Regions from separate parts of the Lysinibacillus sp. FSL H8-0500 genome, predicted to be linked through region 2. Evidence: a T-box and tRNA genes for the amino acid it is inferred to sense, from the RefSeq annotation. Region 2 holds a T-box; the other regions hold tRNA genes.
What was found. A T-box is a leader RNA that pairs with one kind of tRNA and senses whether it is charged. The one in region 2 lies ahead of cysS (cysteine--tRNA ligase), so its partner is inferred to be a tRNA-Cys.

Region 1: it has a tRNA-Cys gene. The T-box ahead of cysS (cysteine--tRNA ligase) is inferred to sense a tRNA for this amino acid. The anticodon was not compared.
Region 3: it has a tRNA-Cys gene. The T-box ahead of cysS (cysteine--tRNA ligase) is inferred to sense a tRNA for this amino acid. The anticodon was not compared.

Annotation. Positions count from the first base shown of each region.
Region 1 is NZ_CP150292.1:1,575,350-1,578,532, forward strand. Features, by position in the region: partial or broken gene MHB44_RS07380 (transposase) at 1-258, opposite strand, end outside; gene MHB44_RS07385 (transposase) at 338-538, opposite strand; gene MHB44_RS07390 (YvrJ family protein) at 1,470-1,625, opposite strand; tRNA gene MHB44_RS07395 (tRNA-Cys) at 1,781-1,851, shown strand; gene MHB44_RS07400 (hypothetical protein) at 1,925-2,644, shown strand; gene MHB44_RS07405 (YesK family protein) at 2,744-3,004, shown strand.
Region 2 is NZ_CP150292.1:4,663,877-4,667,059, reverse strand. Features, by position in the region: gene gltX (glutamate--tRNA ligase) at 1-766, shown strand, start outside; T-box leader at 818-1,037, shown strand; gene cysS (cysteine--tRNA ligase) at 1,287-2,687, shown strand; gene MHB44_RS22520 (Mini-ribonuclease 3) at 2,693-3,112, shown strand; gene rlmB (23S rRNA (guanosine(2251)-2'-O)-methyltransferase RlmB) at 3,112-3,183, shown strand, end outside.
Region 3 is NZ_CP150292.1:4,070,128-4,073,310, reverse strand. Features, by position in the region: gene MHB44_RS19515 (thioredoxin family protein) at 1-138, shown strand, start outside; gene MHB44_RS19510 (helix-turn-helix domain-containing protein) at 259-525, shown strand; gene MHB44_RS19505 (hypothetical protein) at 613-861, shown strand; tRNA gene MHB44_RS19500 (tRNA-Cys) at 1,157-1,228, shown strand; gene MHB44_RS19495 (YggS family pyridoxal phosphate-dependent enzyme) at 1,264-2,007, shown strand; gene glyA (serine hydroxymethyltransferase) at 2,256-3,183, shown strand, end outside.

The DNA.
Region 1 (3,183 bases), 1.7 Mb from region 2:
TTTGCACCTGCTTCACTGACAGAAAAAAGCCAATTTTTCCTCCCTATGACGTTGAGACGAATGGCATTTTCATCTGGATTATTATCGATTGCAATACGCCCAACATTCCAGACCATTCACCCGATTGAGTGTATATTCTGCAGCTTTTGCAAGCGCATTTTTTCCATAGAAAGGCGATTTTCCAACCCAATCCAGAAACTTTTCAACGATTGTCCTCGAAAGCTTTTTATGTTGTTTTCGACGTTTCCCTGTAGATATGTGCTTAAACTTACGTTCAAGTCGATATAAATCATCGCAATATTTATTTTACGCCGATTTGCCCGTTTTTACTATCCGCCTACAACCAATAACGACGAACATGTGCCCAACAACTGGCGAAGGTTACACCTTCTAATTTGCTGTAAGCAGGATAACCATCACAAATAATTGTGCCAGTATAACCCTTTGTAAAATCCTCAAGGACAGACCGAGCCCGTGATAACGAACTCTGAAATAGAATAATCGTGGACCTTGACTCGGCACACTGCGGTAAACTCAATTGTAGGCATTCGATTGCCTGGACTTTCCATCCAAACGCTTAATAATTTGTGCATATGTTTCATCGACATGTAAAACAAATTTCGCCATCATGATTGAAATAGCGTACTTGTTCAGTTAGTGCTTCAATCTGTTTAGATAAGTCTTTGTTTTATTGCTTCATATAACCAAGCTGTTCTTCAAGAAGTTTGATTAATTTCTCGTTGTTAAAAGAAGCGTTCACCAAAACATTCACCGCTTTCCGCTCGTATAAGATTCTCATATTATACCATTTGAGAAAGTGAATTTAGAATACACACCATACACCTTTTGATGTTTTTTAAGTTGCTTTTGGCTACTGTAGCAATAAATCTTCTAGCAGCCAGCGAAGCTCTTGTTGCGAAAGGTTCCGTACTTCATTTTCATCTTTCGACCATTGGAGTTTTCCGCCATCTAGACGTTTATAAAGTAGGGCGAACCCATCCCCATCAAAATACAAACATTTGTATCAATCTTTACTTGGGCTGCAAAACAGGAAAATCGAATTGCTATAGGGATCAAGTTCGAAAGAGTCTTGAATCAGTGTAGTTAAGCCATCAATGCCTTTTCGCATATTCGTCTTTCCCAAAACGATGTAGATATTTTTCACGTTAGTAAAATCGCGTTTCACAGAAGTTTCAACTCCCTCATCACGATTTGGATGATATGCTCATCTACACCATTACAGAAGGAAATTGTCATAGTTGCTGTTTTAATCGTACATGTAATTAATGCGGAGATCTTCTGTTGAGTTGGCTGCAGAGGAATTTTTAACTTCGGGATATAATGTGACGGGGATAATCATTAATTTTTGCTGTGGCATATAAAAGGCACCTCCTTTAATTGATACCTTTAGAGTACCTGGAGGTGCTGCGGGTTTATATGCGTTATTTGAATACCGGCTTACAAAAAACTTATTTTTTTTTATTATTTATTGTGTTTTCTAGGTTGGAAATAGCATTGGACAATTTTTCGAGTTTCTTTTCGAATCTTAATAATAAATAAATTGCTAAAACTAAGGGAAAGCCAAAATTACCTATTTGAAATAGAAAATCTTCTAACTCCTGCATCCAACTCACTTCCTTTTCTTTTTTATAAGTGGAAAAATTAAAAGACAATTCAAAAAGAGAGAAATAAAATTTTATAAGTAAATTTCATACATTTTTTTAATTCCCATATTAAAAATTCACTTTTATTGAATGTAAGGCAAGTGATTGTTAGACGCGGTGGTATAGCCAAGTGGTAAGGCCTAGGTCTGCAAAACCTTCATCGCCGGTTCGAATCCGGCTATCACCTTTAAATTAATGGAGGTTGTCTTTACTTAACTGCCGACATTAATTAATAAAAAATAAAAAAGGAGTGTTACATTTTGATTCTATCTGGTAAATATGTAAAGGAAGAAAAAGAAAAGCTTCAAGTAAAAAAAGGTTTTATCTCTAAACTGGAAAGCCAAGGAGTAATTCAACAATTGCAAAAGATCGTTCCCTTCAAAACTGAAGATTTGGAACTGAAAATTGCATATGATTTTACCGTTCCTGATTACCGAGATAATGGAGAAATTGACTTTGGTAATATTACAGCCGTAAGAGCTAACGAGGAAGTTCAAATTAAAAATATATTAATTAAAGATCAAAATCACAACAAAAAAGGAGAGTCGCTCATTATTGATATAGTTAACGGTGAAAATGTTATTACTTATGTCTTCGAAGAAGGTAAGTTACGTTTAAATAGTAAAATTAAATTTGAAGGTAATTTCTTAGATGCTACAATCGACCTGGAACAAGCTGATAATGACCAATATCAAGGAGTTGTAGCAAAAGACTTTCCTTTCCCATTCTGTCTAGCTGGGGGTTATAAACACTGTGGACCTGGTTGCGGTGATGGATTATCAAAGGGTGGCGGTACTCCGATTAACTCAATTGATGCTTGTTGTCGTGCTCATGATCGTTGTTGGTCTGCATTTGGAAATGGTGATGCTTGCTGTGATAAAGCTTTGGTAGATTGTACCCAAGCTAATCGTTGGGATGGACCAGTTGCTACTGATCTAATTTACCATTATTTTGGTCCAAATGCAATGAAATGTAGATAACAAAAAGGGTAGGTATCTTTTGATACCTGCCTTTTTTATTATTTACATTTTTCTGTAACTACCTCTATAATTGAATATATTGAAAGGAGGTGTATTTAATTGGGATATTTTATAATTACAGGCATAGCAGTAATAATAATGGTTTATTTTTTCGCCTCGAAATTATCAAAAAAAAATCCGTCTAAAAAACATTATATTTTACCTGGTTTAATTTTAACAGTTGCTTCTCTAATTGTAGCGATAACAACTTATTTCATAGGAGATAATCCTTGGAGCAATATGGGATATGGGATATTGTTCATTTTTGTTGCCATAGCTTCATTATTAGGGACATTATTAGGGAGAAGATTTTCATTGTGAAAACATAAATAGAATAAAGTAGAGAACAAAACTATACTTGACTAATCGTAGGAAGAGACTGGGACAAAACTCATCCCTAAACTAAAAAGCCAGTGAAATTTTACTAAACATAAAATTTCACTGGCTTTAAATTTTTTTCATGAAAAATAAGGATCACTTCTAATAAAATTAAGTCATCA
Region 2 (3,183 bases):
ATTTGGCTGGGAATACCCAACCTTTGGACATATGACACTAATTGTTAATGAAAACCGCAAAAAGTTATCAAAACGTGATGAATCAATTATTCAATTTGTTACACAATATAAAGATTTAGGCTATCTTCCTGAAGCAATGTTTAACTTCTTTGCATTGTTAGGCTGGTCTCCAGAAGGGGAAGAAGAAATTTTCTCAAAAGAAGAATTGATTAAACTATTTGATGAACAACGTCTATCTAAATCACCATCTATGTTCGATAAGCAAAAGTTAACATGGATGAATAATCAATATATTAAAAAATTGCCTTTAGAAGAGGTGGTAGCGTTGTCATTACCGCATTTACAAAAGGCTGGGTTATTGCCTGAGGAACTAACTACAAAGCAACATGCATGGGCAACAGATTTAATTGCACTTTATCATGATCAAATGAGCTTTGGTGCGGAGATTGTTGAATTATCAAGCCTATTCTTTAACGATCATATTGAATATGATGAAGAAGCAAAAGCCGTTTTAGCAGGTGAACAAGTACCTGAGGTTATGGCGGTATTTAAGGCACAGCTTGAAGAGTTAGACGAATTTACACCAGAAGCCATAAAAGCTGCTATCAAGGCTGTACAAAAAGCAACAGGCCATAAAGGGAAAAATTTATTTATGCCAATCCGTGTTGTAGCAACAGGGGAAACACATGGACCAGAGCTACCAAATGCAATTTGCTTAATTGGTAAAGAAAAAACGATTGATCGCGTAGAAAAGTTTGCACAATAAAGAGAACTTTATTGACAATTAATGCGTTCGTTGTAAAATGTATTTACATTGAAAAAAGCGTTGAGAAGGAGAAGTAAGTGGCGCATGCTCTCAAGAGAGGACCATCACCGGCTGAAAATGGTCTGAGCCTAGGCAAAACTGAAATGCACCTTTGAGCATAGAGCTGAACATATAGTAGGCTTTATCGAGTCGTTCCCGTTAAAGAACGTCCAGAGTGGAAGGTTTTTTGCCTTCAATCAGAGTGGAACCACGCAAATTAGGCGTCTCTGTCATTCCTTTTGGGGATGATAGGGGCGTTTTTTTATTTTACGAACATAAGGAGGTATAGAAATTTAAGTGATAAGATGCGTGGAGCATCTCAGGATTACCTGTAACTGATAGGGATGTGGTTGTTTTAAAAGAAGTACCACCCATACTACAGTTGTCAAATTCCTGATAAAATGGGGAGAAGGCTAGATCATCAGAATATGGTAGGTAGATTAGTAAAGAAATTAAATATTTAGAAGGAGAGGGGAACACAATGAGTATTCAAATTTTTAACTCATTAACAAGACAAAAGGAAACCTTTGTACCACTAGAAGAAGGCAAAGTGAAAATGTATGTTTGCGGGCCGACTGTCTATAACTATATCCATATTGGGAATTCTCGCCCTGTCATTGTCTATGATACAGTACGTCGATATTTCCAATATAAAGGCTATGATGTGAAGTTTGTCTCAAATTTTACAGATGTAGATGATAAAATTATTAAAGCAGCAAATGAGCTGGGCGAAGAAGTAAATGAATTAACAGAGCGTTTTATTGCTGCCTATTTTGAAGATGTGACAGCATTAGGCTGCAAAAAGGCAGATGTTCATCCACGCGTAACAGAGCATATGGATGATATTATTGAATTTATTAAAGTGTTAATTGCTAAAGGCTATGCGTATGAATCTGCTGGTGATGTCTATTACCGCACGCGTAAATTTGATGGTTATGGTAAATTATCACATCAATCAGTGGATGATTTAAAAATTGGCGCTCGTATTGAAGCGGGTGAGAAAAAAGACGACGCATTGGATTTTGCATTATGGAAAGCGGCTAAGCCGGGCGAAATTCGCTGGGAAAGCCCTTGGGGAGCGGGTCGTCCTGGCTGGCATATTGAATGCTCTGTCATGGCTCGTGAACATTTAGGAGATACTATCGATATTCATGCTGGCGGGCAGGATTTAACCTTCCCACATCATGAGAATGAGATTGCTCAATCAGAGGCACATAATGATAAAACATTTGCACGTTATTGGATGCATAATGGCTATATTAATATTGATAATGAAAAGATGTCTAAATCTCTTGGAAATTTTGTTTTGGTCAATGATATTCGTAAGCAAATTGATCCTCAAACGTTACGTTTCTTTATGCTTTCGGTTCATTATCGTCATCCAATTAACTTTGCAAAAGATTTGGTGGAGGCAGCGGCAGCTGGTTTAGAGCGCATTCGTACAGCCTACAACAATGTTAAGTATCGTTTAACGACGACGGTAAGCCTAGGCGATCATACAGAAGAATGGCTAAGCAAAATTGCTGATCAAAAAGCACTCTTTGAAGAGGCGATGGATGATGATTTTAATACAGCTAACGCTATTTCAGTATTATTTGAGCTAGCACGTATTGCTAACATTTATTTGAACGAAACAAATACTTGCAAAAAAGTATTGGAAAGCTTTATTGAAACTTTTGAGGTACTAGGTGACGTCTTAGGTATTGAATTTGTAAAAGAGGAAGAGCTATTAGATGAAGAAATTGACGCATTACTACAAGAGCGCGTAGAGGCACGTAAAAACCGTGATTTTGCTCGTTCTGATGAGATTCGTGACCATTTGCAAGCACAAGGTATCATTTTAGAGGATACGCGACAAGGAACTAGATGGAAACGAGGGTAAGTAACTTGGATAAACTTCGTAATGAAGATATTAAGCAATTAAATGCACTGGCGTTAGCCTATATGGGTGACGCCGTGCTAGAACAAAAGGTGCGTGAGCATTTACTGCGCTCGGGCCGAGTTAAACCAAATACACTTCATCGAGAGGCAACGAACTACGTATCAGCAAAAGCACAGTCTTTGATTGTACATCGTATGATGGATGAATGTTATTTAACAGAGGAGGAGTTGGCTGTGTTCCGTCGCGGACGCAATGCCAAATCGGGCTCTGTACCGAAAAATACAGATGTTCAAACTTATCGTAATAGCTCAGGCTTTGAGGCGGTGCTTGGTAGTTTGTATTTATTAAATGAACTAGAACGCGTCTATGAAATTATTGCATATGCTATTCAAATAATCGAGGAATCGAAAGGAGTGTTAAAATAATGGTAGAACAAAATGGTGAAATCATTGCTGGTAAAAACCCAGTATTAGAGGCACTTCGTTCAGGTCGTGAT
Region 3 (3,183 bases), 590 kb from region 2:
GTGGTACATCTTGGCACTGACCAAAATCGTATTGAAGAAGCAGAAAAAGTTGGAGTAAAATCAGTCCCAGCATTGGTAATCGGCGAAAATGTATACCATATCAATTATGGTGCAAGTTTAGATGATGTTAAGGGATAACTTCTAAAAGAAGGTGTTGTATGGGCACCTTCCCCTTTTTTAATATTTTATCTAAAATATGACTTTAATTTATATTTTTACCACATATGATAAATTAAATGTGGAAAGGTATGAAATATCATGATGTTTGCTCCTCAATATCGAAAAGATAATCAATCTGCAAGAATGAGCATGGCTTTATTCCGAATATCGCAGGCAATCAAAAAAATGACACAAGAGGAAAGCGATGCACTCGGGTTATCACCTGTACAAACGCAAGCACTATTATTTGCTGCTCACACAAGAAATGATATGGCTACAGTAGGGAATTTTGCTAGTACAATCGGTACAACACATGTAACAGCAGTTAAAATACTAAATAGATTGGTAGAAAAAACTAATTTATAAAACTCGAAAGGTTGATGATAGGCGTGTGACTCTAATTTCTTTAACTGAAAAAGGACAAAAGGTCATTTCTAATCTTGATGACAGGGAGTGATCATTAGAGGATGCCTACAGTCTTTACCTGAAAATATTTTGTCTCAATTAGAACTTGGACTTGGAACTGTTGTTTCTACTTTACAGAAAAAAGGGCATCTAGTTGTATCAGAATTTTGTTTAGGTTGTATTTATTTTCGCCTAGATAATGGCGATGAAAATGCGCCTCATTATTGTCAGTTAATACAAAAATATTTAACCCATGAAGCTTCACTTAAAGAGTGTCCTGAGCATACCCCTTTTTAAAAGTGAAAAGGAAAAAATGGTAATGAGAGTTTCACTTAGAAAATTTTGTAACTATTCTATCGACATGGTCAATAACTATCATAATAAAATAATCATAGAAATAATTTATGATGCTATTCTAAAATAATTTATTTTTCTGAGGTACGAATATTTATGTTTTAATTCTAAATCTTTATTTAAAATAAAAGATTTCCTAATAATGATAGGTAAAACCAATCGTTATTAGTAAAAAATAGAGATTGTACTTATGATTTAGAGTGAGTAATATCGAATATAACGTAACAAACTTATTTTTGGGAGTATAGCCAAAGTGGAAAGGCGAAGGTCTGCAAAACCTTATATTCTGGTTCGAGTCCAGATACTCCCTCCTAACAAATTCCTTTTAAAGAAATGAGGAGTAAAATGACTTTTTTGTGGATTGAGGACAACTTGAAATTTGTGAGAGAAAAAATAAATTTGACATGTCAATCAGCACGGAGAAACCCCAAAAACGTAAAGTTACTATTAGCAACAAAAACGGTCTCAGCAGATAGAATTAAGCAGGCTCTTGATGCTGGTGAGACTTTGATTGGAGAAAATAAAGTTCAAGAATTACAGGAAAAGTATTCTTTATTTCCAAATGAAAATATAGAATGGCACTTCATAGGTCATTTGCAAACAAATAAAGTGAAGCAGGTATTAAAATATGTAACTTGCATTCATTCAGTTGACCGTTTGAAGTTGGGGAGGGTATTACATAGGGAACTTACAAAGGAAAATAGAAAGTTAGATATTCTTGTACAGGTTAACACATCATATGAAGAAAGCAAATTTGGAGTTGCACCTGAGGAAACTTTAAATTTGATAGAACAACTTTCTGAATTAGATACCTTAAATATTAAAGGTCTAATGACAATTGGAAAATTGACTACTGATGATAAAGAGACTAGAGAATGTTTTCGTCTCCTAAAGTCAATTCAGCAACAGGTTATTGATCAAAATTATCCTGGAGTTGAAATGGATATACTGTCGATGGGTATGTCGGGTGATTTCGAGATAGCCATAGAAGAAGGGGCAACGCTTGTTCGAGTAGGAACTGCAATATTTGGAGAAAGAGAGTACCCTGACAGTTATTATTGGAATGAACAATTAAGAATGAGAGATTAATTTAATAAGTAGTTAAGTAACATTATTTAATATCCAACAAATAGAATTTTTAAGATGCCACTCTTGTTGTTTAGGAATAAGAATGAGTTTTTTTAATCCACCTTAAATATTAGATCATAAATGTTAAACTTGCATATTAAGATTGTAATGAAAAGAGTAACTAGTGAAATAATTTATAAAATCGAATTCTAAATTGATAAGTAAAAAATCACTATGTAATAAAGTTGTACATCAGGGGGGAAATGTAAATGGAGAATTTGTTTAAAGAAGATCCTGCTATAGCAAAAGCAATTCAGCAGGAGCTATATCGACAGCGCGATAAAATTGAATTGATTGCCTCAGAAAACTTTGTTAGTGAAGCTGTTATGGAAGCAATGGGTACAGTCCTAACAAATAAATATGCGGAAGGCTATCCAGGACAAAGATATTATGGAGGTTGTGAGTATGTTGACATAGTAGAAGAATTGGCTAGAGAAAGAGTTAAAGATCTATTTGATGCAGAACATGCCAATGTACAGCCACACTCAGGATCGCAGGCTAATGCAGCAGTTTATTTTGCAGCTGTAAATCCAGGAGATACGATTTTAGGCATGAATTTATCACATGGTGGTCATTTAACACATGGAAGTCCCGTTAATTTTTCTGGTCAGCTATATCATTTTGTTTCTTATGGTGTCGACGAACAAACCCACCTAGTAGACTATGAAGAAGTGAGGAAACTTGCCCATGAACATAAACCTCGAATGATTGTAGTGGGAGCAAGTGCTTATCCACGTACCATTGATTTCGAAGCTTTTTCTGAAATTGCTAAAGAGGTAGGTGCGTTATTTCTTGTAGATATGGCTCATATTGCTGGTATTGTTGCAGCTGGTTTACATCCAAACCCTGTGCCACATGCTGACTTTGTAACAACGACAACCCATAAAACACTGCGAGGGCCAAGAGGAGGAGTCATTTTATGTAAGAAATCCTGGGCACAAGCAATTGATAAAGCAGTCTTTCCAGCTATTCAGGGTGGACCCCTTATGCATGTGATTGCTGCCAAAGCGATAGCATTTAAAGAAAATTTCTCCTCTGAATTTAAACAATATATGAAATATGTACTTCAGAATGCAAAAGTATTAGCTGAAGCATTGATGGAAGAGGGTTTAAATGTTGTATCCGGAGGTACTGACA